4 regions of the Shinella sp. NM-101 genome follow, and region 3 is predicted to be linked to each of the others. Evidence: riboswitches for the same ligand, from Rfam matches in the RefSeq annotation. Region 3 holds a riboswitch; each other region holds the start of a gene.
What was found. Region 3 has a riboswitch for cobalamin ahead of nrdH (glutaredoxin-like protein NrdH). Riboswitches for the same ligand answer to the same signal wherever they lie in the genome.
Positions count from the first base shown of each region.

Region 1: linked by a shared signal. The riboswitch ahead of metE (5-methyltetrahydropteroyltriglutamate--homocysteine S-methyltransferase) and the one ahead of nrdH (glutaredoxin-like protein NrdH) in region 3 are both predicted to bind cobalamin.
Region 2: linked by a shared signal. The riboswitch ahead of L0976_RS09915 (TonB-dependent siderophore receptor) and the one ahead of nrdH (glutaredoxin-like protein NrdH) in region 3 are both predicted to bind cobalamin.
Region 4: linked by a shared signal. The riboswitch ahead of L0976_RS18735 (hypothetical protein) and the one ahead of nrdH (glutaredoxin-like protein NrdH) in region 3 are both predicted to bind cobalamin.

Region 1 is NZ_JACBFT010000010.1:79,587-86,999, reverse strand. It holds gene L0976_RS18765 (LL-diaminopimelate aminotransferase) at 1-813, shown strand, start outside; gene L0976_RS18760 (homoserine dehydrogenase) at 871-2,193, shown strand; gene recJ (single-stranded-DNA-specific exonuclease RecJ) at 2,381-4,189, shown strand; gene L0976_RS18750 (aromatic ring-hydroxylating dioxygenase subunit alpha) at 4,496-5,725, shown strand; cobalamin riboswitch at 5,806-6,021, shown strand; gene metE (5-methyltetrahydropteroyltriglutamate--homocysteine S-methyltransferase) at 6,121-7,413, shown strand, end outside.
Region 2 is NZ_JACBFT010000004.1:108,136-115,548, forward strand. It holds gene L0976_RS09895 (hypothetical protein) at 1-364, shown strand, start outside; gene L0976_RS09900 (ABC transporter ATP-binding protein) at 512-1,282, opposite strand; gene L0976_RS09905 (iron ABC transporter permease) at 1,279-2,280, opposite strand; gene L0976_RS09910 (ABC transporter substrate-binding protein) at 2,277-3,140, opposite strand; gene L0976_RS09915 (TonB-dependent siderophore receptor) at 3,155-5,089, opposite strand; cobalamin riboswitch at 5,241-5,450, opposite strand; gene L0976_RS09920 (hypothetical protein) at 5,691-5,903, shown strand; gene L0976_RS09925 (cold-shock protein) at 6,390-6,593, opposite strand; gene L0976_RS09930 (hypothetical protein) at 6,757-7,122, shown strand; gene L0976_RS09935 (DUF4112 domain-containing protein) at 7,303-7,413, shown strand, end outside.
Region 3 is NZ_JACBFT010000007.1:43,746-51,158, forward strand. It holds gene nrdE (class 1b ribonucleoside-diphosphate reductase subunit alpha) at 5-2,209, opposite strand; gene nrdI (class Ib ribonucleoside-diphosphate reductase assembly flavoprotein NrdI) at 2,206-2,604, opposite strand; gene nrdH (glutaredoxin-like protein NrdH) at 2,615-2,836, opposite strand; cobalamin riboswitch at 3,087-3,304, opposite strand; gene L0976_RS14705 (hemerythrin domain-containing protein) at 3,551-4,012, shown strand; gene L0976_RS14710 (U32 family peptidase) at 4,022-4,957, opposite strand; gene L0976_RS14715 (peptidase U32 family protein) at 4,966-5,943, opposite strand; gene L0976_RS14720 (SCP2 domain-containing protein) at 5,934-6,440, opposite strand; gene L0976_RS14725 (UbiD family decarboxylase) at 6,546-7,413, shown strand, end outside.
Region 4 is NZ_JACBFT010000010.1:71,945-79,357, forward strand. It holds gene L0976_RS18705 (copper resistance protein CopC) at 1-1,146, opposite strand, end outside; gene L0976_RS18710 (YcnI family protein) at 1,204-1,734, opposite strand; gene L0976_RS18715 (hypothetical protein) at 1,977-2,336, opposite strand; gene L0976_RS18720 (hypothetical protein) at 2,432-3,040, opposite strand; gene L0976_RS18725 (CbtA family protein) at 3,099-3,851, opposite strand; gene L0976_RS18730 (CbtB-domain containing protein) at 3,861-4,070, opposite strand; cobalamin riboswitch at 4,122-4,184, opposite strand; gene L0976_RS18735 (hypothetical protein) at 4,276-5,358, opposite strand; cobalamin riboswitch at 5,518-5,717, opposite strand; gene L0976_RS18740 (acyl-CoA thioesterase) at 5,793-6,605, opposite strand; gene metE (5-methyltetrahydropteroyltriglutamate--homocysteine S-methyltransferase) at 6,602-7,413, opposite strand, start outside.

The DNA.
Region 1 (7,413 bases), on a different contig from region 3:
ACCGGCGGGGTCATCCGCTCCATCCCGGTCGAGCCGGACGAGAGCTTCTTCCCGCCGCTCGAGCGCGCCGTGCGCCACTCGATCCCGAAGCCGCTCGCGCTGATCCTCAACTATCCGTCGAACCCGACGGCCCAGGTCGCCACGCTCGATTTCTACAAAGACGTCATCGCCTTTGCGAAGAAGCACGACATCATCGTGCTCTCCGACCTTGCCTATTCGGAAATCTACTTCGACGACACGCCGCCGCCGTCCGTGCTGGAAGTGCCGGGCGCGATGGACATCACCGTCGAATTCACCTCCATGTCGAAGACCTTCTCCATGCCCGGCTGGCGCATGGGCTTTGCCGTCGGCAACGAGCGCCTGATCGCCGCGCTGACCCGCGTGAAGTCCTACCTCGATTACGGCGCCTTCACGCCGATCCAGGTGGCCGCGACCCATGCGCTGAACGGCGACGGCTCGGATATCGCGGAAGTGCGCAACGTCTACAAGCGCCGCCGCGACGTGATGGTCGAGACCTTCGGCAAGGCCGGCTTCGAAGTGCCGCCGCCGGCGGCGACCATGTTCGCCTGGGCGAAGATCCCGGAAAAGTTCCGCCATCTCGGCTCGCTGGAATTCTCCAAGCTGCTCGTCGAGAAGGCGGATGTCGCCGTCGCTCCCGGCGTCGGCTTCGGGGAGCTCGGCGACGATTACGTCCGCCTCGCGCTGGTCGAGAACGAGCACCGCATCCGCCAGGCTGCGCGCAATATTAAGAAGTTCCTTTCCACGGCCGACGAGACGATGCACAACGTCATCTCGCTGAACGCCCATCGCTAATGAAATCCGCCCTCCGCGTTCAGCGGAGGGCTTTTCCAGAACTCATAGGACATGACCATGGCTGATGCCCTGAAGATCGGCATTGCGGGCTTGGGGACCGTTGGTGCCTCGCTCGCGAAGATTCTCGTCGAACGCAGGGACATGCTTGAGACGACGTGCGGCCGGCCGATCGAGATCGTCGCCGTCACCGCACGCAGCAAGGGCCGCGATCGCGGCGTCGATCTCTCCGCTGCCGAATGGTTCGACGATCCGGTCGCGCTCGCCCGCGAGGCGAAGATCGACGTCTTCGTGGAACTGATGGGCGGGGCGGGTGATCCGGCCCTTGCCGCCGTCAAGGCGGCGCTGTCGCGCGGCGTCCATGTCGTGACGGCCAACAAGGCGCTGCTCGCCGCGCACGGCGTCGAGCTTGCCGGCATCGCCGAGAAGCACGGCTCGCTCCTCAACTACGAGGCGGCGGTCGCCGGCGGCATCCCGGTCATCAAGGCGCTGCGCGAATCCCTGACGGGCAACACCATTTCCCGCGTCTACGGGATCATGAACGGCACCTGCAACTACATCCTGACCAAGATGGAGAAGGAGGGGCTTTCCTTCGAGGCATGCCTCAAGGAAGCCCAGCGTCTCGGCTATGCCGAAGCCGACCCCGCCTTCGACATCGAGGGCAACGACACGGCGCACAAGCTGTCGATCCTGACGACGCTCGCCTTCGGCACGAGGATTTCGGCCGACGACATCTATCTCGAAGGCATCACCAACATCTCCATCGACGATATCCGCGCCGCCGCCGATCTCGGCTATCGCATCAAGCTGCTCGGCGTCGCGCAGAAAACCGATACGGGCGTCGAACAGCGCGTGCATCCGACCATGGTGCCGCTCGACAGCGTCATCGCGCAGGTGGATGGCGTGACGAACGCCGTCGCCATCGAATCGGACATTCTCGGCGAGCTGCTGATGGTCGGCCCCGGCGCGGGCGGCAATGCCACGGCCTCGGCCGTGCTCGGCGACATCGCCGACATCGCCAAGAGCCGCCCCGGCGCGCAGACCGTGCCGGCGCTCGGCCGCCCGGCGGCGGCGCTCGCCCCCTACAAGCGCGCGCAGATCCGCAAGCACCACGGCGGCTACTTCATCCGTCTCTCGGTGGAGGACCGCACGGGCGTCTTCGCCAGCATCGCGCGGCACATGGCGGAGAACGGCATCTCGCTGGAATCCATCGTCCAGCGCGCGCAGTCGACGGCCGAATCGACCGATCCGAAGACGATCATTCTCGTCACTCACGCGACGATGGAGGATTCCGTCCGCAAGGCCGTCGCCTCCATCAAGAGCGAGGGCTATCTTGTCGGCGAGCCGCAGGTGATCCGCATCGAGCGGCCGAAGGCGGCCTGATTTTCGCGTCTTCGGCAAGGCGTGGTATCGGGTCGTTGATGAACCTCGCCACACCCACTGTCGTCATCCTCGGCCTTGAGCCGAGGATCCATCCTCCGGGAAGGCGGGTGGATGCTCGGGTCAGGCCAGAGCATGACGAAGGAGAGGTTGACGCGACTTTGCCTGCAGTTTGGTTGCCGGAGCCGCCATGAGCATGTTGGAAAACGCAGATCCCGTCAGCCGGGCCTTCCTCGGCGTCGAGCGCTCGGCGACCGGGCAGCGCTGGGTGGCGCGGCTCGACCAGGCGGGGGAAAACCGCGCGCTGGCGATGAGCCAGACCCATGGCCTGCCGGACCTCATCTGCCGCGTCCTGTCGGGACGCGGCGTCGCCTTCGAGAGCGCGCTGGAGTTCCTCGATCCGACGCTCCGCCGGCTGATGCCGGAACCCTACGGCCTGATGGATTGCGAGGCGGCGACGGAACGGCTGGCGCGCGCGGTCGAGCGTGGCGAGCGCGTGGCGATCTTCGGCGACTACGACGTCGACGGTGCGGCCTCCTCGGCGCTGCTCTACCGGTTCCTCGCGCATTTCGGCGTGCCGGCGGAAATCTACATTCCCGACCGCATCTTCGAGGGCTACGGCCCGAACCCGAACGCCATCGGCCAGCTTATCGACCGCGGCGCGCAACTGATCGTCACGGTCGACTGCGGCTCGACGAGCCACGAATCGCTCGCCGTCGCGCGCGAGCGCGGCATCGACGTCGTCGTCATCGACCACCACCAGGTCGGTGTGGACCTGCCGCCTGCCGTGGCGCTGGTCAATCCCAATCGCGAGGATGACCTGTCGGGGCAGGGGCATCTGTCCGCCGCCGGCGTCGTCTTCCTTGTTCTGGTGGCGCTCCAGCGGCTGCTGCGCCAGCGCGGCGACACGCGCGCGGGAAGCTTCGATCTGCTCTCCATGCTCGATCTCGTTGCGCTCTCGACGGTCTGCGACGTCGTTCCGCTGAAGGGGCTGAACCGCGCCTATGTGGTCAAGGGCCTCGTCGCCGCGCGCCATCTCGGCAATGCCGGCCTGACGGCGCTGCTCAAGCAGGCCGGCATCGGCGGGCCGGTGACGCCCTATCATCTCGGCTTCCTCGTCGGCCCGCGCATCAATGCCGGCGGACGCATCGGCGATGCCGCCCTTGGCAGCCGCCTCCTGACCATCGACGAGCCGGGCGAGGCCGAGCGAATCGCAAAGCAGCTCGACGAGCTCAACCGCGAGCGGCAGGCCATGGAAGTCGCCATGCTCGCCGAGGCCGAGGCCGAGGCGCAGGCGGAATACGGTACCGGCGAAAGCGCCGCGGTGATCCTGACGGCCCGCGAGGGCTGGCATCCCGGCGTCGTCGGCCTGCTCGCCTCGCGGCTGAAGGACCGCTTCCGCCGCCCGGCCTTCGCCATCGCCTTCGACCCCTCGGGCAAGGGCACCGGCTCCGGCCGCTCGATCAGCGGCTTCGATCTCGGCCGCATGGTGCGCGCTGCCGTGGAGGAGGGCATCCTCGTCAAGGGCGGCGGCCATGCCATGGCGGCGGGCCTGACGGTGGAGCGGAGCAATCTCGGCCGGCTGCGCAGCTTCTTCGAGGAGCGCGCGGAGCGTGCCGTGCGCGAACTGGTGGCCGTGGAGACGCTGAAGATCGACGGTGCGCTCAGCGCCAGCGGCGCAACGCTCGCGCTCGCCGACCAGCTCGAACAGGCTGGCCCCTATGGCTCCGGCCATCCGCAGCCGATCTTCGCGCTGCCGGCGCATCGCGTGCGCGACGTGCGCCCCGTCGGCGTCAATCATCTGCGCGTCAGCCTCGAAGGCCCCGACGGCGGACGGCTCGACGCCATGGCCTTCCGCGCCGCGGAAGCCGATCTCGGCCTCTTCCTGATGAAGGAGCGCGGGCAGGCGGTGCATCTGGCCGGCACGCTTTCCGCCGATAGCTGGCAGGGCAACCGGCGCATCCAGTTCCGCGTGATCGACGCCGCCAAGGCGTTCTGACCGGCTTGCCGGTCGATGACGCATTCAGGAAAACGGGTGAGGGCGGTTTCCGGCCCGGCAGGCCTGCCGCCTGACGGCGGGCCGCGGCGCAACCCCGCGATCCGGTTGCCGATTTCATCGCGCATCCGCTATTCCCGGTGCACGGGCCCGCATGAACGACAATATCCGATCGCGACATGCAAACGGTTTTCCGGATTTTCATGTGATTGATTTTATCGATTAATTATCCCGATTACGGCACCTTGCCGGCCGCCGGGCCGCTGCTGATACTGCGCTGCATCGAAAACGTTTTACGGTTGAAGAAGCATGGCGCAGGCTGCGGACGCTCTAATCGATAGTGCAAATGATGGAATCGCCCGCTTGATCGTCGAGCACCGCAAGGGGCATGGCCTTGCCCGGCCGTTCTACCAGGATCCGGAGATATACCGGCGCGATATGGAGCGGGTCTTTCGCCGCCACTGGCACTGTCTCGCCCATGAGAGCGTCATTCCAGAGGTCAATGACTTCGAGGTCTTCCGCATCGATACCGAGCAGGTGATTCTCACGCGCGCGCCGGATGGGTCGGTTCATGCGATGCTCAACGTCTGTCGCCACCGCGGCGCGGAGGTCTGCACGAAACAGAAGGGCAATGCGCGGGTCTTCGTCTGTCCGTACCATGCCTGGACCTACGGCAACGATGGCAGCCTCAAGGCGGCCCGGCTGATGCCGAAGGATTTCAGGCGCGAGGACCACGGGCTGAAGACGCTGCATGTCCGCGTCGTCGAAGGGCTCGTCTTCATCTCCTTCGCCGAAGAGCCGCTCGACTTTTCCGAGGTGGAGAACCTGCTGCACGCGACCTGCGGCCAATACGGCTGGGCGGGTGCCAGGGTCGCGCATCGCGAGACCTATCCGGTCGCCGCCAACTGGAAGCTGGCGGTGGAGAACTATGTGGAATGCTACCATTGCGGCCCCGCGCATCCGGAATATTCGCAGACCCATGCGCTGGAACAGCCATTGCACATGATCGAGGCGCTGAACGAGGCGATGGAGGCGCGCACCTGCGCGCTCGGCATCGAGGTCGGCTCCGGCAATCACTGGCAGACCTCGCGCGAGGGCCGCGAGGCGATCCATGCCTTCCGCTATGCGCTCTATGACGGCGTGCAGAGCGGCAGCGAGGACGGCAGGGCGGTCGCGCCATTGATGGGCCGATTCACCGATTTCGACGGCGGGGTCACCTCCATCCATCTTGGCGGCACGACATTCCTCGTCTGCTATCCCGACCACGGCATGATCTATCGCTTCATCCCGAAGACGGCGGAAAGCTGCGAGATGGAACTGATCTGGCTGGTCGACGGCAATGCGCAGGAGGGCAGGGACTACGATCTCGGGAAGCTCACCTGGCTCTGGAAGGTCACGACGGCGGAGGACAAGGCGATCATCGAGCACACCGCCCGCGGCGTGCAGTCGCACTATTTCGTGCCCGGCCCCATCGCGCCGATGGAGCACAACGAACTGCGCTACATCGAGTGGTATCTCGACGAGATCGGCCGCGCGTGAGAGCGGTGCTCCGCGATCAGTAAAATAAATAAAGACATAAAGATTTCTTTATATCTGTTGACAATCCCTCCGTTATGATCAGAACTGTGCCCCGTCATGGTTCCCTGGAGCGGCATTATCCGTCCCAGGGCTAAGAGGGAATCCGGTGCGTCGATCCGTCGGCAATGCCGGGGCTGCCCCCGCAACTGTAAACGGCGAGCCGCTGTCCACCGATGTCACTGAGGCCAAGGCCTTGGGAAGACGGACAGGGTGACGACCCGTGAGCCAGGAGACCTGCCAAGACGAAATAACGTCCACGGGCGGGGTGTCCCGGTGGTTGCTGCAGTTCGCCTGAAACGGCGATGCCTGCTCGCGTCCGCTTTACCCATGCCCCCTGAAACCTATGGGGTATGTCAATGTCCAAGCAAACTCTCCCGGTCGCCTCCCTCGGCTTCCCGCGCATCGGTCGCCACCGCGAGCTGAAATTCGCTCTCGAAGGCCACTGGGCCGGCAGGATCGCCGAAAGCGACCTTCTCGAAACGGCCCGCAGGCTGCGCGCCGAAAACTGGGCGCTCCAGCGCGACCAGGGCATCACGAAGATTCCCTCCAACGATTTCTCCCTCTACGACCATGTGCTCGACACGGCCGTGATGGTCGGCGCAATCCCGGCCGCCTACGGCTGGACGGGCGGCGAGGTGCCGCTGTCGATCTACTTCGCGATGGCGCGCGGCAGTCAGGGCGACGGCCGCGCCGACTGCGGCCATGCGCACCACGCGCAGGGCGTGCCGGCGCTCGAAATGACCAAGTGGTTCGACACGAACTATCACTACATGGTCCCTGAGGTCGGCGAGGATCAGGCCTTCACGCTCACCGCGCAGAAGCCGGTCGATCATTTCCTGGAGGCCAAGGCGCTCGGCATTCATACGCGCCCGGTCGTGCTCGGTCCGGTGACCTTCCTCAAGCTCTCGAAGGCCCGGCCCTCGACCTTCAAGCCGCTCGATCTCCTGGCAAGGCTGCTGCCGGTCTACGAGGAGCTCTTCCGCCGGCTGGAGGCCGCCGGCGCCGACTGGGTGCAGGTCGACGAACCCGTCCTGGCGCTCGACCTGACGGAAGGCGAGCGCCATGCCTTCAAGCTCGCCTATGAGGCGCTTGCCAGGTCCGCGCCGGGCCTGAAGGTGATGCTGGCGACCTATTTCGGCGCGCTGGCCGACAATCTGGAAGCGGTCGCCGCGCTCCCCGTCGCCGGTCTCCACGTCGATCTGGTGCGAGCGCCGGAGCAACTCGAACCCGTCGCAAAGGCGATGGGGGCCGATCGGGTCCTGTCGCTCGGCGTCATCGACGGGCGCAACATCTGGAAGGCGGACCTTGCGGCGATCCTTGGCCGGCTGGCGCCGGTCGTTTCCGCGCGCGCCGCGGGTGCGGTCGAGGTTGCCGCCTCATGCCCGCTGCTGCATGTGCCGATCGACCTCGAACTGGAAACGGCGCTCGATGCGGACCTCAAGTCCTGGCTTTCCTTTGCCACGCAGAAGCTGGGCGAGCTTTCGGCGATCGGCAGGGGGCTCGCCGAAGGGGAGGACGCGGTGAGGCAGGCTGTCGATGGTGCATCGAGGGCCATCGCCGCCCGCGCCGCCTCGCTGAAGGTGACCGACCCGCTCGTCCAGGGCCGCATCGCCGGCATCGACGAGGGCATGAAGGCGCGCGGCAGCGCA
Region 2 (7,413 bases), on a different contig from region 3:
CACGGCCAGGGCGCAGTCGGACGATGCGGCGGCCACCGCCGAGGTTTCGCGCATTCTCATGCAGGGCGCAGCCAGGGGCGAGGTGCCGGAGGCCGATCGCGCCTATATCGCGACCATCGTCGCGTCGCGCGCCGCCATTTCGCCGGACGAGGCCCGCGCCCGCGTTGACCAGGTGCTGCAGCAGATCGAGGACGCCAAGAACGCCGCCCTCCAGGCGGCCGACGAGGCACGCAAGTCGGCCGCTACGGTGGCGTTGCTGGGTGCCCTGTCCTTGCTGGTCGGTGCCTTCGTCGCTTCCGCCGCTGCCGCTCTCGGCGGCCGGCAGCGCGACGATGAAGAGGCTGCCCTCGTGGTGCGGGCGTAAGCTCCAGCGCATTGGTCGGGCACGTCTGCCCGGCCTTCCGGACGTTGCAACAGGCGCTGCACGGCGCCTGTTGCTGCACGTCGCGTCTCAAGGAACGCCGCGCAATTTCGCAACCGGCAGCTCGTGCGCCCGGCAGCGCCTGTTGAACTATACGAGGTCGAGCGGCACGACGATCGGCTTTCCCGCGGCCTCGCCGAGATGGGCTTCCACGGCATAGACCGCGCGCAGCCGCTCCGGCGTCAAGACCGCGTTCGGCGGCCCATCGGCGACGATCACGCCCTTGTCGAGCAGGATCAGGCGGGAGCACCAGCGCGCGGCGAGGCTGAGATCGTGCAGCGAGGCGATGACGCCGCGGCCTTCGCCGGCAAGCTCCGCAAAGGTCTTCATCAGCATGATCTGGTGCGAGGGGTCGAGCCCGGCCGCCGGCTCGTCGGCCAGCAGCAGCGGCGCATCCTGGGCGAGCGCGCGCGCGATCAGCACCCTTGCCTTTTCGCCGCCGGAAAGTTCTGTCGCCGGGCGGGCGCGAAACCCGTCGACCTCCATGCGCCGCATGGCACGTTCGACAAGGTCCAGGTCCGCCTTGCCCGGCCGGGAGAAGGCCGGCCGGTGGGCATGGCGGCCGAGCGCCACGATCATCTCGACCGGAACGGGCCAGGCGATGTCGCGCTCCTGCGGCAGGTAGGCGGCATGGCGGGCGCGTTCGCGCGCACCCATCGCCGCGACGGCGCGGCCGTCGATCCCGACGTCGCCGCGATGCGGCGTGAAGCCGAGGATCGTCCGCAGCAGCGTCGATTTTCCCGCCCCGTTCGGCCCGATCAGGCCGACGAACTCTCCGGCGGCCAGATCGAATGAGATGTCCTTCAGGATTTGCCTGCCGCCCAGCGAGGCGCCGAGGGCCTTTACCGACAGCAGCGTCACAGCATCTGCCTCCGCGTCTTGTAGACCAGCCACAGGAAGAAGGGTGCGCCGACGAGGGCCGTCAGCACGCCGAGCTTGAGGTCGCGTTCGGGTGCGATGATGCGCACGAGCGTGTCGGCCGCCAGAAGCACGCAGGCCCCGCCGAGCGCGCTCGCCGGCAGGAGCCGCGCCGGGCGCGCGCCGACCAGCGGGCGAAGCATGTGCGGCACCACCAGCCCGACGAAGCCGATGACGCCCGCCACCGCGGTCGCCGCGCCGACGCTGGCGGCGGTGCCGAAGACCGCGAGAAACTGCACCCGCCGCATGTCGACGCCCATGCTGGCCGCCGCATCGCCGCCCAGCGTCAGCGCGTCGAGCGCCCGGCCGAGGCTCGCCAGCATCACCCAGCCCGCGACCATGAACGGACCGGCCAGCCACACATGGGTCATCGAGCGGTCGGAGAGCGAGCCCAGCATCCAGAACATGATTTCCAGCGCCGCGAAGGGATTGGGCGACAGGTTGAGCGCAAGCGCGGTCAGGGCGCTCGCCAGGCTCGAGACGGCGATGCCGGCGAGAATGACCGTAAGCGCGCCGCCGCTGAGGCCGACCATCGCCTGCACCACCAGCACGGCGGCGACCGCGCCCGCCAGCGCCGCAAGGGGCAGGCCGAGCGGGAACAGGGCGGAAAAGCCGGTATAGATGGCCAGCACCGCGCCCAGCGAGGCCGATGCGCTCACCCCGAGAAGCGCCGGCTCGGCCAGCGGGTTGCGCAGCCAGCCTTGCAGCGCCGCGCCCGACAGGCCGAGCGTGGCGCCGATCATCAGCCCCAGCAGCGCGCGCGGCAGCCGGATTTCCTGCATGACGAGGGCAATCGTATCGCCCTTGTCGGAAAGGAGCGCCCTGAGGCTGTCGCCGAAGGCGACCGCCGCCGGCCCGACCGTCAGCGACAGCAGGAAGAGAAGGAAGGTGAGAAATCCGAGCCCGGCGATCACCAGCCGGAAACGCGCCGTATCGCTCATGGCGTTTCGCTCCGTTCGCCGAGCGCTGCGCGCTGCAGCATGCGCGATGCCTCCAGCGTGAAGGGCGCGCCGCAGATCGTGTACTTGTCCGGAATGGCGATCGCCCGGTCGGAAAGTGCCCTGAAGGCGGGATGCGAGAAATTCGCCTTGGCCAGCGCCGGTGCGCTGTACTGGCTGTCGCCTTCCAGGATGATGTCGGGATTGGCGGAGATCAGCAGTTCCAGCGGCAGGCGCGTCATGCCCTTGAAGCCGAGCGTATCGCCGAGATTGACAAGGCCCGCGGCCTGCACGATCGCATCGGCCAGCGTGCCCGAACCCGACGTGTAGCTGTTGGCGTAGTAGATGGCGACGGTCTTGGCGGGCGGATGACGCGCGGCAAGGTCGGCAAGGCCCTTGTCCAGTTCCGCCACCAGCTCGCCGGCCCGCTGCTCGCGATGGAGCAGGCGGCCCATGCGCGTGAGGTTCTCGCGCACGTCGTCGAAGGACGCGGCGGGCGTGAACTGCTCGACCCTGAAGCCAAGCTCGCGAAGCAGGACGACCGTCGCCTTCGCGGTGTAGGTGCCGGCAAGCACGAGATCGGGCTGCATGAGGAAGATCTCCTCGGCCTGGCCGCTGTTGGGCCGGTATTGCGCGGCTTCCTCCACCATCACGGACGTTCCTTCCTCGCCGGCGAGGAAGGACACCGACCTGAGCTGTCCGGGCGCCGCCATCAGCATGGCGAGCTGATCGGTGCACAGGTTGATGGAGACGACCCGCTGCGGCGGCGGGTCGGCAGCGGCCGCAGCGGGGACAAAGGCAGGCATGAGCGCTGCGGTGGCCGCCATTGCGATCCTGCGGCATCGTGCGGAAGCAGCGGTCATGATGACAAGGCCTTTCAGAACGATCGGGTAAAGCTGAAATCGACGGACCGGCCCGGCGCCCTGTAGCCCTGCTTGGTCTGATACTGCTCGTCGAGGATGTTTGCCACCGAAAGCTTGAGGCGCGACTGTTCGTCGAGCGCATAGAGCGCCGTGAAGTCGGCCGTGATGTAGTGCGGAAGCCTGATGGTGTTGGCGGCATCCGCATAGCGCTCACCGCCATAGATGACGGCTGCCGACAGTTCGAGATCCTCCACGGGCGTGTAGGTGAGCCCCGCCATGCCCTTGAAGCGGTCGCCATAGGCGACATACCTGCCGTGGCTGCCCGGGCTCTTGTTCAGCGGTTCGCGGATGTCGAGGCCGAGATTGCCGCTCCACGCCTCGCTGAACCGGTGCGTCAGGGTGGCCTCGAAACCGGTTACCTGCACCTTTTCCACATTGTCCGGGTGCCAGGCGCCGAGGGGGTCGGCGGGATCGACCGGCGCCCAGTTGATCTGGTCTTCCACGCGCATGTGATAGACCGCCATGTCGAGGCCCGTATCGGCCGTGGCCTGCCACTTCAATCCCATCTCGTAGGAACGCGACGTTTCCGGCCGGAGGTCGGGATTGCCCGAGAGGTAGGGGTCCGGATAATAGAGGTCGTTGAAGGTCGGCGCGCGAAAGCCGGTGGCGTAGGATGCGCGCGCCACCAGGTCCGGCGTCAGTTCGTAGCTCGCGCCGATATTGTAGGTGGTGGCGCCGCCGAACTGTTCGTTGTGGTCGAAGCGCAGGCCGCTGTCGAACGTAAGGCCCCGATACTCGAACGAATACTGGCCGAAGACGGCGGCCAGGTCGCGCTTCGTCGCCGCGTAGGCGACGCCCGAGATGGACGAACTGTCGACCGAATCGCGATAGGCTTCGACCCCGCCCGCCAGAATGTGCTTCGCCTCGTCCGTCTCGAACGTCCTTTGCGTGGAGGCGAGGACGCCGTAGCGCAGCGTGTCGAAATCGTCGCCCCTGGTGGCCCGACCGAAATTCGAGGCATTGTCGAGCGCGCCCATCACTTCGACGGTCGACGACCAGCTATCGGAATGGTCGATGCGCGCGCCGATGCGGCCGGAAGCGTTGGCCGTGTCCGCCTCGTTCGCCGGCTGGCGGTCATACTGGTTGCGGCCGCGCGCATAGAGCCCGTCGGCATAGATACGCCCCCAATCGAAGTCCTTCGACAGCGAGGCGTTGAACGAGCCCAGCCGGAAACCGTCCTTGTCGGGTTCGTGTCCAAAGGTGGCGGGCAGGGTGAAATCGTAGCCCTCGGTGCCCAGCATCTGCGCGCCGAAGGCATAATCGATCCCATCGGCGCTCCGGCCCTGCACATTGCCCGAAACGTAGCCGCCCCACGGATGCAGCACGCCGACGATGGCCGTGCCGCAGCTTGTGCGGCCATCGGCACAGACGCCGCCCTGCCGGGTGACGATGTTGATGATGCCGCCGATGGCGTCGGCGCCGTATTGCGCGGAATGGCCGCCCTTGGCGATCTCGATGCGCTCGATCGAGGCAAGCGGGATCGCGGAGAGGTTGACGGTGCCGGCGGTCGCCGAACCGGCGCGCACGCCATTGACGAGGACCAGCGTCTGCGCCGCCGTGGCACCGCGCAGCGAGACGCTCGAATCGGCGCCCATGCCGCCGTTCGAGGTCACGGTGACGCCGGGATAGCTTCTGAGCAGGGATGCCAGGTCGGACGCGGCGGACCGCCGGATCTCTTCCTCGCTTACGACCGTCACGGAGGACGTCGAGCGCGCCAGGCTCGATTCGCGGCGCAGCGGCGTGGTGACCACGATGGCTTCGAGCTGCGTGGCCCCGCCTTCATCGGCGCCCGCTTCCTGGGCCATGCCCGTGCCGGCCATCCCCGTGAACGCCAATGCCAGCGCGCTCGTCGTCAAAAGGACCGTCTTCAAATCAACCCCCAGGCACATTCGGGCGCATCGCTGCGCCCCGGTTCGCTATAAACCGCGGTCCGACTGGCAAAGCTGAGGAGCAAGGAAAACTCCGACCGGCCCGTCCCGCACACGGCAACACATCGTGTCACCGCCACGGACGTCCGCGCCGGGGCACCCCTCGTGCCTGGCATGGGTGACTGGAAAGGGCAGGTCTCCTGACTTCCGTTTCTTCGTCTCTCTTCCGCCTTCCCGGCTGCGCAGGACGCATCCCAGTGGCAATTGGAAGAAGACTCGACGGTTACAGTTGCGGGGGCAGTCCCGGCTTCAGCCTCAAACCGGCTTCACCGTGTTCCCTTTTAATCCGCCTTGCGGCGGAGCCGTTTCCAGCGCGGACCCTAATCGTTGGGGGACAAGACCGTCAATCGATAAAAGCCGGGCGCGACGATACTCCGGATCGGTGTTTGTCGAAGCGCAAAGAGCGGCTCCATCCGTGCCGGTTTTGCGTGGCCGGCCGAGCGGATTTCGCCTCAGGCGATCCGATCCCCGCAGACAGGCCAAGCCTTCGTGCGGGCGCGCTGCTCGAACGGAACATTGGCGGGCCGGGATCGTTGACTGTCCTGAACCCGGAGTCCGACCAATGCCAGCGCTCGTACGCTACATGCTGAGTCGCCTCTGCATCGGCTTCGCGCTCGGCGCCGCAAGCACGGTGGCCGTCCTGCTGCTCGAACCGTCTGCATTCGGCGCGGCCCTCGGCCCCCTGGAAATCCTGCTCGTGATCTACAGCATCGGCGCCGCCTTCGCCCTCGGCTATCTCGCGACCGCGCTCGCCTGGGAGAAAACGGAGCGGTAACAATCGACGCCTCTGCCGGCAGCACGGTCCTTTCGGCGGTCATCGCAAAGGGCTGGAACTGTATTCAAGTCGACAGGCCCGCCACCCTGCCTCGCAGATCCTGGCAGTCCGCGCGATCGTTCGCGGAAGACGAACGGAAGGGGTGCGTCCGGCTGTCATGGCGGATGCCTTCGCTCGTTCATCGGGAGCGGCCGAACGCCGTGATCCCGGTGCAACGCCGAGTGATGGCGGGGTGACTGCTGTCGCCGCCCTGCCCGGATCAAAAGGCGTGCTCGTTCGTCCCGGCATGTGCGGGGCAGGCGAGTACACATTCTTTCCAGGCGCCGGCAATCTCGGCACGCCAAGAGACATGCGCCGGATGATCGAAGATCCGGCGCATGTCCGGCCAGGCCGCCGAAGGCGGGAGTGCGGGCCGTTTTCAGGCGCGCGCCATCCCGCCCTGCTAGGGCAGCCTTGTCGATTCGATGTCAGAGACTTTGACGGCCGTCAGATCGAGCGAACGTTTTCCGCCTTCGACTTGCCCGTCTTGCGGTCCTGGCCGATGTCGTAGCTCACCTTCGCGCCGTCGCGCAGCGGGCCGCCGGATTCGACCGCCGAGACATGGACGAAGACGTCCGATCCGCCGTTGTCGGGCGTGATGAAGCCGAACCCCTTGTCCTGATTAAAAAACTTTACTGTACCCGTTGCCATGTCGTCCTCGTGAGCTTCGCGCCGGCGGCGCCATCACCTTAGCTTATTCGTCATCTGCCGTTCCCGCAACAGGTGACCGTGCATGCGGAACAACCATCGCACAGACGGGTTCTTCATCCCGACTTCGGCAAGCGCCGACATCGTTCCAGGAGAGGTACACGTCATGACGGACATCCGGGCCAAGGGGTTCGACAGCCCCGCTCAACTGCGCGAGCATCTGGCCGAAATCGAGGACGAGAGCCCGGCGGAGGGGCCGGGCGAGACGAAAACGCCTTCCGCCGTCCAGCAGGTCGCGGACCTTCGCCGGGAGGTCGCCGATCTACGCGCCCGGCTGGCGACGATCCGCAGGCAGGCGGAAGGGATGGATGCGCCGCCCTCCCGGGGCGAGCTGCACCCCTGGCTCAGGATCGCCGCGACGGCCGCGACGACCTATCTCCTCGGGCGGCTCGTGCAACGTCTTCGCCTCGGCGCGCCGGGCGCGGCCGCCGTGCCGATGATCGCCTCGCAGCTCGACCGAAGGATCTGGTAGGCGGAACAGTGGGGGGCCGGAGGGAGCGAGGCCGACAAGCCCGACCTGCGAGAAGGAAGCGCCTCCCGATCATCTGCGAAGCGGGCGCATGGCGTTGGTCGGCAGGCGATCGAGCCGCCCGGCAAGCAAAAGTTGCGGCAGGACCTTTCAACCGCTGGGCGCCGGGACCACATCAGGAGAATGAACAGGTCCAGCATACCCATCGAGCATCTGGCGCGCCTCCGGCGGATCCGCGGCTTGGCGCGGCTGATGGACACGGCGCTGCGCATTCCCGGCACGCGCGTGTCGTTC
Region 3 (7,413 bases):
GAAATCAGAGGGCGCAGGAGACGCAGCCCTGCACTTCCGTGCCGGACAGCGCCATCTGGCGAAGGCGGATGTAGTAGATGGTCTTGATGCCCTTCTTCCAGGCGTAGATCTGCGCCCGGTTGATGTCGCGGGTCGTCGCGGTGTCGCGGAAGAACAGCGTCAGCGACAGGCCCTGGTCGACGTGCTGCGTGGCCGCCGCATAGGTGTCGATGATCTTCTCCGGGCCGATCTCGTAGGCATCCTGGTAATAGTCGAGATTGTCGTTGGTCATGAAGGCGGCCGGATAGTAGACGCGGCCGATCTTGCCCTCTTTCCGGATCTCGATCTTCGAGACGATCGGGTGGATCGAGGAGGTCGAGTGGTTGATGTAGGAGATCGAGCCGGTCGGCGGCACGGCCTGGAGGTTCTGGTTGTAGAGCCCGCCTTCCATGACAGCGGCCTTCAGCGCGCGCCAGTCCTCCTGGGTCGGGATGTCGATGCCCGCCGCATCGAAAAGGGCCTTGACCCTCTCCGTCGCCGGCAGCCATTCCCGCTCGGTGTACTTGTCGAAATATTCGCCGGAGGCGTATTTCGAGTTCTCGAAGCCCTTGAAGCTCTTTGCCTTCTCCACCGCCAGCCGGTTGGAAGCGCGGACGGCGTGGTAGGTCACCGTGTAGAAGTAGATATTGGTGAAATCGACACCCTCTTGCGAACCATAGAAGATGCGCTCGCGGGCGAGATATCCGTGCAGGTTCATCTGGCCGAGGCCGATGGCGTGGCTGTCGTCGTTGCCCTTCTCGATCGAGGGGACCGAGGAGATGTGGCTCATCTCCGAGACCGCCGTCAGCGCGCGGATCGAGGTCTCGATGGTCTGGCCGAAATCGGGGCTGTCCATCGCGGCGGCGATGTTGAGCGAACCGAGGTTGCAGGAGATGTCCTTGCCCATCTTCGCATAGGAGAGGTCGTCGTTGAACTCGCTCGCCTCGCTCACCTGGAGGATCTCTGAGCAGAGATTGCTCATGGAGATGCGGCCGGCGATGGGGTTTTCCCGGTTCACCGTGTCCTCGAACATGATGTAGGGATAGCCGCTCTCGAACTGGATCTCGGCGATGACCTGGAAGAAGTCGCGCGCCTTGATCTTCTTCTTGCGGATGCGCCCGTCCTCGACCATCTCGCGGTACTTCTCGCTCACCGAGATCTCGGTGAAGGGCACGCCGTAGACGCGCTCCACGTCATGCGGCGAGAACAGGTACATGTCCTCGTTGTTCCTGGCGAGCTCGAAGGTGATGTCGGGGATGACGACGCCGAGGGAGAGCGTCTTGATGCGGATCTTCTCGTCGGCATTCTCGCGCTTGGTGTCGAGGAAGCGCATGATGTCGGGATGATGGGCGTGGAGGTAGACCGCGCCCGCCCCCTGCCGCGCGCCGAGCTGGTTGGCATAGGAGAAACTGTCCTCCAGCAGCTTCATCACGGGGATGACGCCGGACGACTGGTTCTCGATCTGCTTGATCGGCGCGCCCATCTCGCGAAGGTTCGTCAGCGACAGCGCGACGCCGCCGCCGCGCTTGGAAAGCTGCAGGGCCGAATTGATCGAGCGGCCGATGCTCTCCATGTTGTCCTCGACGCGCAGCAGGAAGCAGGAGACGAGCTCGCCGCGCTGCTTCTTGCCGGCGTTGAGGAAGGTGGGCGTCGCCGGCTGGAAGCGGCCGGAGATGATCTCGTCGACGAGCTCGCGGGCAAGCTGCTCGCTGCCGCGCGCCAGCGCCAGCGCCACCATGCAGACCCGGTCCTCGTAGCGCTCCAGGTAGCGCTTTCCGTCGAAGGTCTTCAGCGTATAGGACGTGTAGTACTTGAACGCGCCGAGAAAGGTGGGAAAGCGGAATTTCCTGTCATAGGCGTGGTCGAAGAGATCGCGCACGAAATTGAAGGAATACTGGTCCAGCACCTCCTGCTCGTAATAACCCTCGGTCACCAGGTAATCGAGCTTCTCCCTGAGGTTATGGAAGAAGACCGTGTTCTGGTTGACGTGCTGGAGGAAATATTGCTTGGCGGCCTGCCGGTCCTTGTCGAGCTGGATCTTCCCCTCGTCGTCGTAGAGGTTCAGCATCGCGTTCAGCGCGTGGTAATCCAGCGCCGTGATTTCCGGGGCCTTCGCCGGCTTGTCTGCCACGGGGTGAGGAAACGCGTGAGGCGTTTTTTCGCTCGCGTCCCGGGGCGTCGGGGTGTTCATCGTGTCCAAAATCGTTCCAGTCCCTGTCTGACGTTGTCGACGTCCTCCTTCGTGCCGAGCAGCTCGAAACGGTAGAGGAACGGCACCGCGCACTTCGCGGAAATGATGTTGCCCGCGACGGCGTATCCGGTGCCGAAATTGGTGTTGCCGGCCGCGATGACGCCGCGGATCAGGCTTCTGTTGCGCGGATTGTTGAGGAAGCGGATGACGGGCCTCGGCACCGCCCCCTTCTGGCCGCCCCCGCCATAGGTCGGCGAGACCAGCACGAAGGGGTCCTCGACCTCCGGCGACTCCTCCGCCGCATCGACCGGCAGGCGCAGGGCCTTGACCCCGAGCTTTTCGACGAAGCGGCGGGTGTTTTCCGAACGGCTGGAGAAGTAGACGAGCCCGGCCATCATGCGCCCCTCAGGCGAGCGCGCTGATCATGTCCGGCCGGAAGCCGGCCCAATGGCGCTCGCCGGCGATGACGACGGGAACCTGGCGATAGCCGAGGCCCTGCACGAGCGCGAAGGCATCGGCGTCCTCGGACACGTCGACGACTCGGTAATCGATACCCTGGCGGTCGAGCGCGCGGGTGGTCGCGGTGCACTGGACGCAGGCGGGCTTGGAATAGACGGTGATGGACATGGTTTTCCTCGTGGTCTGGGAATTGGGCATGGGAGATCGTCCGGCCATCCGCCGATGGCCGTCCGAGACGTCGGACATGAGATGGACGGCCGTGTACCGACGGCCGGGCACAGGGGCGCTGCTACTCGCGCGGATACGCTGGAAACGTGATCGACATGGACTTCACCCCGAAGCAGTTACGCGGGGCACCAGGGAAAACGACGGGCGGCATCATTCCGCACCGACCACTCGCCTGCCGGACTCCCCGCCCGTGGACGTTGATGCGCGAGGCAGGTCTCCTGGCTTGCGGGTCGCCACATCCGTCCGCCTTCCCAAGGCATTTGCGCCCCAGTGGCTCATCGAACGAATGCTCGCCGCTTACAGTTGCGGGGGCAGCTCCGGATTGTCGCGGCCATCATGGCCGCCCCGGATTCCCGTCTTAGCCTTCGATCCTCTCGAATCGAAGGAACCTCGAACACAAGATATAGTAGACGAGGTAAAAAATGCGTCAATGGCTATGGCAGGTTATCAACGGATTCATGACATTCGGCCGGCGGCGGCGCGGGCAGGCCCGCCGGTCCGCCTGCGGGCGACTTTGCGCCGGCACAAAGAGCGGCGGGCCGGAGCACGGCATGATGGCGGCGTCAAAAGGATCGTTCCATGGCGGATGCGCAGCCCGGCCACACATATCGCCGCACGGATGCGCTGCCGAATGGACAGGCTGCAGGAGGCACCATGACCGAACCGTCCCTCGCCGCTGCCGACATCGGCCGGCTGGAAGCGCTTCATAAAGACCTGCTCGATCTCTGCCTGCGCCTCGAGGAGGCGGCAGGAGAGCCCGGGATCGTCAGCGAACTGCGGGACCTCGCCGAGGCGATCCCGCCCCTCCTCAGGGCGGTTCACGACCTGGAGGAGCGCCTGCTCTTTCCCGATTTCGACCGCAATGCCGGCTCCTGCTTCGCGGCCCTGACGATCGAGCGGCTGAAGGCGGAGCACCGCTATGACAGGCTGGCCGCGGAGGAACTGTCGCTGACGCTGAAGGCGGTCGCGGAGGAGCGTTGCGCGCTCTCCCCGGATACCGTTGCCCGCATGATCGGCGGCTTCCAGGAAAGCCTGCGCCGCCATGTCTTTTCCGAGCAGGTGCTGCTGGAGGCGCTGCTCTCCGCCAAGGCGGACGTGCGCGAGGTCTTCGCCTGAGCCTTCCGCTCAGGCGTGCCCCATCGCCGCGTTCCGCCCGCGCGACACCCAGGCCGCGCCTTCCTGCTGGTGCAGGAAGCCGTTTGAGAAGGGCACGCCCGGATAGACGGATGCCAGTTCCGCGATCGCCTCCGCACCATCCATCCGGCCGTCGAGCACGGCGCGATAGAGGTTGGCCACGGCCACCATGTCGCAGTCCTGCGGCGACAGGCGGACGCGGCAAAGGCCCGCCTCGGCCAGCGGCGCGAGGTCGTCGACCAGCACGGCGCAACTGCTCGACATGGTCTGCACGCCGTTCAGCACGAGGAAGGACTGCCTGTCGAGCGTGCGCAGCGGCAGGCCGTCCGGCTCCTCGCCGCAGATGAACTGGCAATTGTCCTTCGTCAGCCCCTTGGAGCGCGCATGGGCGCAGCGGGCGGAGATGGCGAGCGGCATGCGGCCGAAGGCGAAGAGCTCGAAGGAAAAGCCGGGCATGGCGGCCAGCATCTCGCGGATCGAGGCGGCCGGCAGTTCCGGCGGCAGACAGATGTTCTGCGCCCCGCGCGCGGCAAGCATGCGCGCCGTGGCGGCATTGTAGACATTGACCAGCGGGCCGATGGAATGCGGCCTGCCCTTGAGGAGGCCGAGGGCGGAAAGGTCGTTGGCCTCGACCGGATGGACGCTGTCGCGGATGAGATCGCGGACGTGCCGGCTTTCCCGCTCCAGCGTCACCATGGCGAGCGTCGAGAGCGTCACCCTCTTTCCGGCCGCCTCCAGCCGTTCGATCACCTCGGCGACGTGCGGCTCGCTGAAATGCTGGCGCTTGGAGCAGACCGTCTCGCCGAGCGTGACATGCTCCACCGGCGCCTCGTCGGCGATGCGGAAATAGAAGTCGCGCCATTTCGGCCCGTCCCAGAGGAAATAGACCGGCCCGAGGCTGAGGGCGGGATTTGCTGTCGTCGTCATGCTCTTTCCTATCGCCAGCGCTTGTCGTAGGCGCCCGTGGTGGTGCGCTGGCCCTCGCTCATGGCGCGAAGCCTTGCAACGAGCGCCGCGCGCTCGGCCGGCGCCGCATCGAGCGCCTTCTTCAGCGAGGACACGACCTCCGCGACATAAGCCTTGCCGCGCTGGCGTCCCTCGATCTTCAGCGCCGAGACGCCGGCGGCGCGCAATGCGTCGATCTCGTCGATGACGTCGAGCGAGACCGGGTCCTCGAAGGCGTAGCCCTCGACGTCGCCGATCTCGAAGCGTCCCTTGCAGAGCGTCGGATAGCCGGAGGCCTCGCCGGGGCCGAATCGGTTGATCGTGTAGGCGCCGAGCTCGGAGACGAGGTCCGGGCCGTCCTGCCGGTAGCGCACATGGCTTGCGGGCGAGCAGACGCCGTTCATGTTGGGCGACTTGCCGGTGGCGTAGGAGGAGAGCGAGCAGCGCCCCTCCGCCATGACGCAGAGCCCGCCGAAGGCAAAGACCTCGACTTCGCAGTCGATCTGCCGCGTCAGCCGCGCGATGTCCTGCACGGTGAGGACGCGCGGCAGCACGACGCGCTTTGCGCCGAAGGCCTCGATGAGGAAGCGGATGGCGTCGGCATTGGAGGCCGAGGCCTGCACGGAAACATGCAGCCGCTGCTCAGGGTACTTTTCCGCGACATAGGCCATCAGGCCGAAATCGGCGAGGATCAGCGCATCGGCGCCGAGCGCCACCGCGTCGTCCGCCGCGCGATACCACAGCGCCTCGTCGCCCGCCCGCATGAAGGTGTTGAGCGCGACGAAGGTGAGGACGCGCTTGCTGTGGGCGAGCGCGATGGACTGGCGCAGTTCCTCGCGGCTGAAATTGAGGCCGGGGAAGTTGCGCGCGTTGGTCTCGTCGCGAAAGCCGCAATAGACGGCGTCGGCGCCCGCTTCCACCGCCTCGCGGAAGGCGGCTGGCGTGCCGGCCGGGCAGATCAGTTCCATGTCGCATCCCTTCCTTCGAGCGCCTTGCTGCGGATGTAGCGCGCCGTGCCGGCGACCAGCGGCGAGAACGGCCCGGCAAGGGCGCCGAGCTCGCGCGGCAGGTCGATGGCGCTGTCGTCGAGCGCATTGCGCAGCGCCAGCATCGCCTCCATGTCGCCGGTGACGGAAAGCTCGCGCGAGAAGAACAGCGCATCGGCATCGCACCGCCCCTCCAGGAGCCCGAGCAGCAGCACCAGCGGCCCCTCGATGCGCGCATCCGAAAGGGGCGGCTGGCCGCGCGAGACGGCCAGCGTCCGCGTCGCCGGGACGACGGTGAAATGCAACCGCAGATCGGTTGGCGAGAAGCCGTAGCGGGTCTGCCGGTAGGTATCGAGTCGCTCGAACACATCGGGATGCGCCTTGAGGACGCTGGCGAAAATGGACCGCGCCACCCGCTCCACCAGCCAGATCGGGGCCAGATCGACCGGTTTTGCGAGGAGCGGAGATAGCGATGTCATGGGCGGCCCTGCGAGATACATGTGGCGCGACCCTAGGCAGCCTTGCGCCCGGGGAGTTTGCGCGAGGTCAAAGACCGCAACATTTTTCCCCGGCAAGGAGACGGCATGAAAGCCGATGCTCCCATTCCGCGCCGTTTCGACAGCCTTCAGGATTTCGTCGCCTTGCTGGAACGGCGGGCGCGGCTGAAGCGAATCCGCGAACCGGTCTCGCTCGTTCACGAGGTGACCGAGATCCATCGCCGCGTGCTGGCCGAGGAAGGGCCGGCGCTGCTTTTCGAGCGGCCGGTCGATGCGGCGGGCAATATCCAGCCGATCCCGCTCCTTGCCAATCTCTTCGGCACGCGCGAGCGCATCGAGTGGGGGCTCGGGCTGGAGGCCGGCGGCCTGCCGCACCTGGCCGGCTTCCTTGCGGACCTGCGCGATCCGCGGCCGCCGCGCTCGCTGCGCGACGCCTGGGGAAAGCTGCCGCATCTGAAGGCCGCGCTCTCGATGAACCCGCGCGAGACGCGGCGCCCGCCCTGCCAGGAGATCGTCTGGCGCGGCGGCGACATCGATCTGGGCCGCCTCCCCATCCAGACCTGCTGGCCGGGCGAACCCGCGCCGCTCGTCACCTGGCCGCTCGTCATCACCCGCGCGCCCGACGATCCATCGGATGTCAATGTCGGCATCTACCGCATGCAGAAGCTCGGCCGCGACCGGCTGGTCATGCGCTGGCTGGCGCATCGCGGCGGGGCGCGGCACCACCGGCTCTGGCAGGCGCTCGGGCGCGACATGCCCGTCGCGGTGGTCATCGGCGCCGATCCCGCAACGATCCTGTCGGCCGTGATGCCGCTGCCCGACGGCATGAGCGAGCTTGCCTTCGCCGGCGTTCTCGGCGGCCGGCGGCAGGAAACGGCAAGCGGCCTCACCGTCCCCCTCCCCGTGCCCGCCGGCGCGGAGATCGTGCTGGAGGGCATGGTCTCGGCAAGCGAGA
Region 4 (7,413 bases), on a different contig from region 3:
CGCATGCGCCGGCCCGGTCAGCGCCCAGCGGTTGACGGCGACAAGGACGAAAAGGACCAGAAGCAGGGCGAGTTTTGCCAGAAGCACGTTGCCGTAGGCGGTGGAGAGCAGCGCTGCGGGATGCTCGACCTGAACGACGGCGAGCAACACGCCCGCGACGGCCAGCACGCCGACGGCCAGCGGAATGAGCCGCGAGAACCGGTCCAGCCCCGCGCGGCCGGCATCCGCGTTACGCCGCAGCGCATAGGCGAGCGGCACGAGGGCCCCGATCCAGATCGCGATCGTCACGGCATGGAAGAAGACGGCGGGCCGCATCAGCCATTGCGGCATCGCCGCGCTCGCATGGCCGCTGAGCGCCAGCGCGAGGCTGCCGGCGATGAGCGCACCCGCTGATGCGGTTCGCCCGACAAGGATCGAGCGCGCCTTCAGTGCGAACGCTGCCGCAAGGAACGTACATGCCAGAACAGCGACGGTCGAACCGAAGCTCGTTGCAAGCCCGGCTTTCCAGACCGACTGGTCGATGAGGCGCGGAATGGGCAGGCCAAGCGCGTCAAGCCCCTGCAACCCGGCCGACACGACCGTCGCCACGAGGCCGAGCACAAGGGCCGGGCCCACGATCCGCGCCGCGCCGTCGCCGCCCGGGATCAGCCAGCGGATTGCGAAGACGCCGCCGATACCGAAGAAAAGCCCCGCATAGAGCCCGACCCTCGCAAGCCAGAGCGCGGCGCGTACGGACCGGTCGACATCACCGGCCACCGCCGGCGCAGACGCGCTCGGCGCCCCGATCGAAAAGACCGTCGATCCCGCAACGGGGTGCCCGTCTTCGGAGACGACGCGCCAGGTCAGCACATAGGTGCCGTTCGGAAGCTGGTCGGGCGGCACGATCTCCAGGGTGCGGTCGCGCAGGACGAAGTTCTCCAGCGGGGCGACGTCGCCGTCCGGCTGCACGAGCTTGAGCACCAGCGGCGACACCGGCTCGCTGAACGACAGCGAGAGGGCCTTCGGGGGTCCCGCGAGTACGGACTGGTCCGAGGGTACCGCTGCCGTCAGCGAGGCGTGCGCCATGGCGGCGACGGCAAGGCAACACCATACAATGCCCGCAAGCAGCGCCAGAACACCCGACCGGCCGAGACTGGATTTTCGCACGAGCACCTCCGAACCCTTGAAAAAGGCCGGCGCCGCAGGGGCGCCGGCCTGCACGGCTCAATGGCCGCCGGCGGCTTCCAGCAGTTTGACGCCCGGAGCCGGCAGTTCGAGGTCATCCACGGACTGGCCGGCCGCGGGGATTTCGATCCACCGCTCGGCAAGGCCGTCTGCGCATTCCTGCACGACCGGGAAATAAAGCGTCTCGCCGGCCTTCAGGTCCTTCGTCAGGTAAACGCGCAGGACGAATTCGTCGTATTCGTCGTCGCCGAGGCTTCCGCCGCTCCAGACGATTTCCTTCACGCCCTCGCTGGTCGGCGTGCCGTAATAATCGTAGGACTTGGCGTAGGCGCCCTTGATCTTCTCAAGCGTCCATCCGGCCTTCGGCTGCGGCTTCACCGCGATGACGCCTTCCGGCACCTGCACGCGAAGAACATTGGTGGCCTTGCCTTCGCAACCGTGCGGCACCTGCAGGATGGCGCGGTAGCTCCCGCCGACCGGCGCCTCCTTCAACTGCAGCGAGACATGCGCAAAGGCAGTCGAGGTGCCGAGCGCGAGGACGGCGATGGCGGTAAGGGTACGTTTCAACATGTCATTCTCCACTATGCCGGTCATCCTGCCGGCGAAATCCGGGAATTGGTCGTGAACTTTGCGGGAGATCGCGAGGCATCGCCGCCGGGTCGACGGCATGACGGATCGGCGCCGGCCGCGTGCGCAGCACGAGGCACTGACTTGCGCGGAAGGGCCTGCCTGGCTCCCTCCTCCGGTCTGCGAGCATCGTCGCGCCGGATTCAATCCATCATGCAAAGTCGGGGCGGGCGAAGGCCCGGCAATCAGGCGGCGACGGGCGGCGCTCGCGGATTGCCCGGAAGATCGTCCAGGACAGACCGGATCTGGTCCGCATACCGCACGCGCACGCGCGGCAACGGCTGGACAAGCGGGGTGAAGAGGATCGCGACAGCCCTGTCCGTCGGGACGAAGGCAAATGACATGCTGCACGCCAGCGTGCAGCATTCCGGCATCAGCGCGTGATCCTTGCCCGGCGCAGAGGCCGGCTCGTGCCCTTCCATGCCCGCGATGCAAAGCGGGTTTCCGAAGGCGTCGAGCATGGGCGAAGCCGCGCCGGCCGCCATGGCGAACGGGCCGAGAAGGCTTTGAAACGCCATGAGGATGGCGACGGCTACCGCCACCATTCCATACCTGCCGTGTTGCCGCCGTTTCGTCATCGAACCCTCTCGCCGCAACTCTTATCAATCGGCCGACAGCGTGAACAGGCCCTTCCCCTCGCCTAATTGTCGCATCGCCCCGCCCCGGCACGACGGCTTTTCCGCCGCAGGACCGCGAAGGCGAGCATAACGGGAACGGGCGAGAGGGCCGCCGCCAGGGTGGGACCGTGATCCGCCACCTTTTCCCAATGGGGCGTGACGAACCCGCCCGTATGGAAGGGCTCGGCGGAATATTCGCACTGGATCAGGCTGCTGCCGCGGCGCACCATCTCGACGTCGACGGTGGAGATCATCTCGCCCGCAGCGGCCTCAACACTCGGCATGTCCCTCATATGCAGCAGCAGCATCCGCGCGGCGGAGAGATAGGCATGGGAGCATTCGTTGAAGGGGCTCGCTTCATCGGCGATCGCACGCGGAGCCAGCCCCCACAGGCAGTAATAGTTCTGAATGCGGGCATAGTTCCGAAGCTTGCGGAAGACAGGGTCCGATTCCCTCGCCCGGTCGGCGAGACGGAGAATGGGGCCATAGTATTCGTCGAGCACCAGCAGGGCGCCGTGCGACAGGCTCGGAATGGCAAGGCCGGTGGCGTTGTAGGATGCGGCACGGCTGCCGTGCGCCTCGGCCTGGCCGGCCGCCAGGGCAAGGCCGATGAGGAGGAAGAGCAAACGCAACGCGGTTCTCCTGCCGCAAGGGGAATGCCGCCCGACGGCGGCACTCCATCTCGCCGCGTCAGATTCCCGCGGGAACCGCGCGATAGTTGCCCGAGCGCCGGAGGCTCCTCTCGGCCAGATAGCCGAAGACGAGGGAGAGAACCGTCCAGAGCGTGAGTTGCAGCCCGATCGTCGCCAGACGGAAATCGTAGAGCGCCGTCGCCGGGAAGTTCTCCGGTACCTCGTTGATACCGGGAAGCAGCCGGAAGACGATCGCCAGGAACACGACATAGGCGATGCCGGCGACGATCGCGCCGTTCCAGCGGCCGAGGTGCTCGCCGAGGCGGCGGGCGAAGGCGACGGCGAGCGCCAGCGCGAAGATCGAGGCGGCGAGCGTCACGAAGAACAGCCCGGTTCGCACGCCGATCGTCTCGGGATCGCCCACGGCGGGCGGGTTCGGCGGGTACTTCAGGTCCGGAACCGCGACGAGCGCCACGAAGGTGGCGGCGCCGAGCACCAGCGCCAGGGCGCGGGGGCTCAGTCGGCCGACGCGGCCATAGAGACCGGCGAAGACGAGCGAGAAGATGCCGCCCATCGCCACGCTGTAGGTGACGACGCCGGTGAAGAGGCCGAGGCCGGCCTGGGTTTCACGGCTGACGGCTTCCGGCTCCTCGGCCGCGCCGTCCGCCGGTGCCTCGGCCGCCGCCATCAGCTCTTCGAACGCGATCGCCCGATCGACCTGGGGCTCGCCGTAGACGCGCGCGAAACCGAACGCGACAAGGCCCGCGACGAGGCCTGCTATCATGCCTCTCAGCAAAAGATGACCAGTCATGTCCGTTCCTCAGTGGCAGGGGAAGCCGAGCAGATGCCGGCCGTCGTGCACGAATTCGTGGACTTCGAGGCCGGACAGGACGCGCGCGGCGCCCTCTTCCGTGCTGACGAAATAAAGGGCGAGCAGCATCAGCAGGCCGCCGAAAAGCGCCCACGGAAACAACTGGCTTGCGGGAATGGGTGTGACTGTGGTGCCGTGACTCAAGGTAATGTCGGACATGGATCCCTCTCTGAATGCGCGTTCGCTATGGGCCGATATTCATGCACCCGAGGTCTGGCTTTCGCAGGATGCGATTACAGTGGCGCGACCGCTCCAGAATTTCACTGGCTTCCCGAGGTGGTGCGCCTATCTATCAACGGCGTTTCCGGCGTGTCAACGCGGCGGGGCGACCGCCGCTTGTTCTTTTACGGCACTCTCGACGGTTTCAGCCGGTCGCCGCCAGCGCCAGGCCGGTTTCGGCCGCTTCGAGGACCCCGTGGCCGGGCGCGTCGTCGTCCATCGCCGCAGCATCCGCCGTGCCGTCGAGCGCGTTGCGCCACCTGGAGACCAGTTCGAGATAGGAGCCGCCGCCGAACCGCTCGGCGAGCCTGTATTGCTGGCGCAGCGTGATGCGCACCGTGGCCCGGCTGAAGCGGTCGGACGGCGTCGGGAACTGGTCCGGTTCCAGGCGCCTTGCGAGCCCGTCGAGCACCGCCTTGCGCACGATGGGCAGGTCCGGGCGGGCGAAGCGCTCGAAGAGCGCCTGGAACCGGGCATGATCCTCGATGTCGAAATTCCGATCGCGCCCCATGCCGTCCATGACGGGATTGGCGGGGTGAAGATAGCCGAGCGGCATGTGGTATCGCGGGATCGGCGTGTTGGCCGAATGGGTGCGACGCGATTTCAGCAGTTGCGGAAGAAGATGCGTGTGCGGCCCCGCGGGCGAGACGCCGCCCGTATCCGGCCCGCCGATCTTCTGGAACACCTCGATGCGGCCGATCCGGGTCAGCGCGACGCGGTGCGGATGCGCCTTCAGCACGGCCGCGGCCGCCGGGTTTCCGGTCTCGAACAGGCTGCGCCCGGCACCGGCGCGCAGGATCGCCAGCAGCGCCGGATCGCCGGTGCGAATGCAGAAATCGCACTGCGGAAGGTTGAGGCCGACGTCGAAGAGAATCGCCCGCCTGTCCGCCGGGCGCACCGCGTCCCCGTCCGGGCCTAGCTCGGTCAGGACCTTGCGCCGCTTCATCGCTGCATCCTTTTCCGGCAGGCACAGCGCGATACCATGGCTCCAGCGGTGCGGCCGGGGGCTGAGGGCCTCATAGGCGACAGGAACGATCTGCTCGACCACCTCGGAATCGAGCCGGATGGCGCCCCGCGGGGTGGCGCGCACCAGCATGGCCGGGGCATCGGCTTCCAGATATTCCCCCTTGTCCTGATGGAACTCGGCGACCGCGCCGAAGGAGCCCATGCTCCACCCTGCCCTCTGGTCCACGAGGTGGCTCTTCAAGACGTCCCAGAGATCTGCCATGTGCTTGTCCTTCATCGTGGCCGCCGCGCCGGTTGCCGTGTCGCAAATGCGAATCGGCGGGTGGCTTGCGAAATGGTTCCGGACGAGGATGGAAAGGGGAAGGAACGGGGCGGCCCCGAGAGGGAACGCCGTTCGCCTCCCGATCGCCCACCGCAATCGGCCGAGTCATCAATTCATGGCTGGTTTCCGGGCTTCGGAACCGTCCTGAAGGACGCTCTCGACGCCTTCCCGGCCGGAGCCAGTGGCATTCGTCGAGATTTTGTTCCGCTACCGTTGCGGGGGCAGCACCGGCCTTGGACCGGTTTCCCAATTATCCATCCCGACCAGGCCGGGATGGCACCCTGAATGCATCCAGCAAACCACCCGGCGGGCAAAAGGACCATCGGGAATGCGACATCCGCGGTGCCCGTAACGACACAGGCGAAAAGCCCCGCCTATGCCGGACCGCCATCGTGGCGGACAACCGGAACCGGGCGGTCCCTTTCATCGACCGCGACCATGACGAAGCGGCCGGTCGCGGTCAGGGCGCGGCTTCCGCTCATCAGGTCCTCCGACCAGAGCTCGACCGCCACGGTCATCGAGCTGCGCCCGACGCGCACCACCGTCGCGACCGTGTCGACGATCGATCCCACGGCCACCGGCGCACGGAAATCGACCCGCTCGGACGCGGCGAGCACCGTGATTTTCCGGCCGTGCCGCGTGGCGGCGATGAAGGCCGCCTTGGTCATGGCGGCAAGCGCCTCGCCGCCGAACATGCGGCCGAAGCTGTTCGCCTGGTCGGCAAAGACGATGTCGCTCGCGCGCAGGCCGGGAGCCAACTCCTCATACGCCGCGGAAAGGGGCGGCAGATGCCAGTCCGGCGCCTTGCCTTCGGGAACGGCCACCATGCTGAAGCTGCCGCGGGTGCACAGCCGCCGTTCGCCGCTGACGAGGCCTTCGGCGATCATCTCCACCTCCACCGTCATGGACTTGCGTCCGACGCGCGTCACGCGCGCCAGGAACTCGACCAGTTCCCCGACGCGGGCCGGCGCCTGGAAATCGACGCGGTCGCAGGACGCCGTCACGAAGGGGACGCGCCCATGGCGGGTCGCGGCGATGAAGGCGATGCGGTCCATCAGCGCGAGCCCCGCCCCGCCGAAAAGCGTGCCGTGGTGGTTGGTGTCGCCGGGAAAGACGAGGTCCAGCAGGCGGCTCGACGGCGCCGGGATTTCTCCCGGCGCCGCGAAGGTCTGTTCGCCCGCGCTCACTGCGCTACCTTGCGCAGTTCGCCGGCCGCGGCCACCATGTTGACGAGCGCCGGCCGGACCTCGTCCCACTTGCGGGTCTTCAGGCCGCAATCGGGATTGACCCAGAGCTGGCGATCGTGAAGGCGCTTGCGGGCGAGCGACAGGAGGCCGGTCATCTCACCCACGTCGGGCACGCGCGGCGAGTGGATGTCGTAGACGCCGGGACCGATCTCATTCGGATAGTCGAAATCGCGGAACGCATCGAGCAGTTCCATCTTCGAGCGCGACGTCTCGATGGAGATGACGTCGGCATCCATGGCGGCGATGGCCGAGATGATGTCGTTGAACTCCGAGTAGCACATGTGGGTGTGGATCTGCGTTACGTCCGCGACACCGCTGGCGCACAGGCGGAAGCATTCGACCGCCCAGCCGAGGTAGTGCTGCCAGTCCCGGTGGCGGAGCGGCAGGCCCTCGCGCAGCGCCGCCTCGTCGATCTGGATCATCTTAGCGCCGGCCTTTTCAAGGTCGACCACCTCGTCGCGGATGGCGAGCGCGATCTGCCGGCAGGTCTCGCTGCGCGGAATGTCGTCGCGAACGAACGACCAGTTGAGGATCGTCACCGGGCCGGTCAGCATGCCCTTGACCGGCTTTCCGGTCAGCGACTGCGCATATTGCCACCAGCGCACCGTCATCGGGTTCGGCCGCGAGACGTCGCCGAAGATGATCGGCGGGCGGACATAGCGCGAACCGTAGCTCTGCACCCAGGCATGCTGCGTGAAGGCGAAGCCCGCGAGCTGCTCGCCGAAATACTGCACCATGTCGTTGCGCT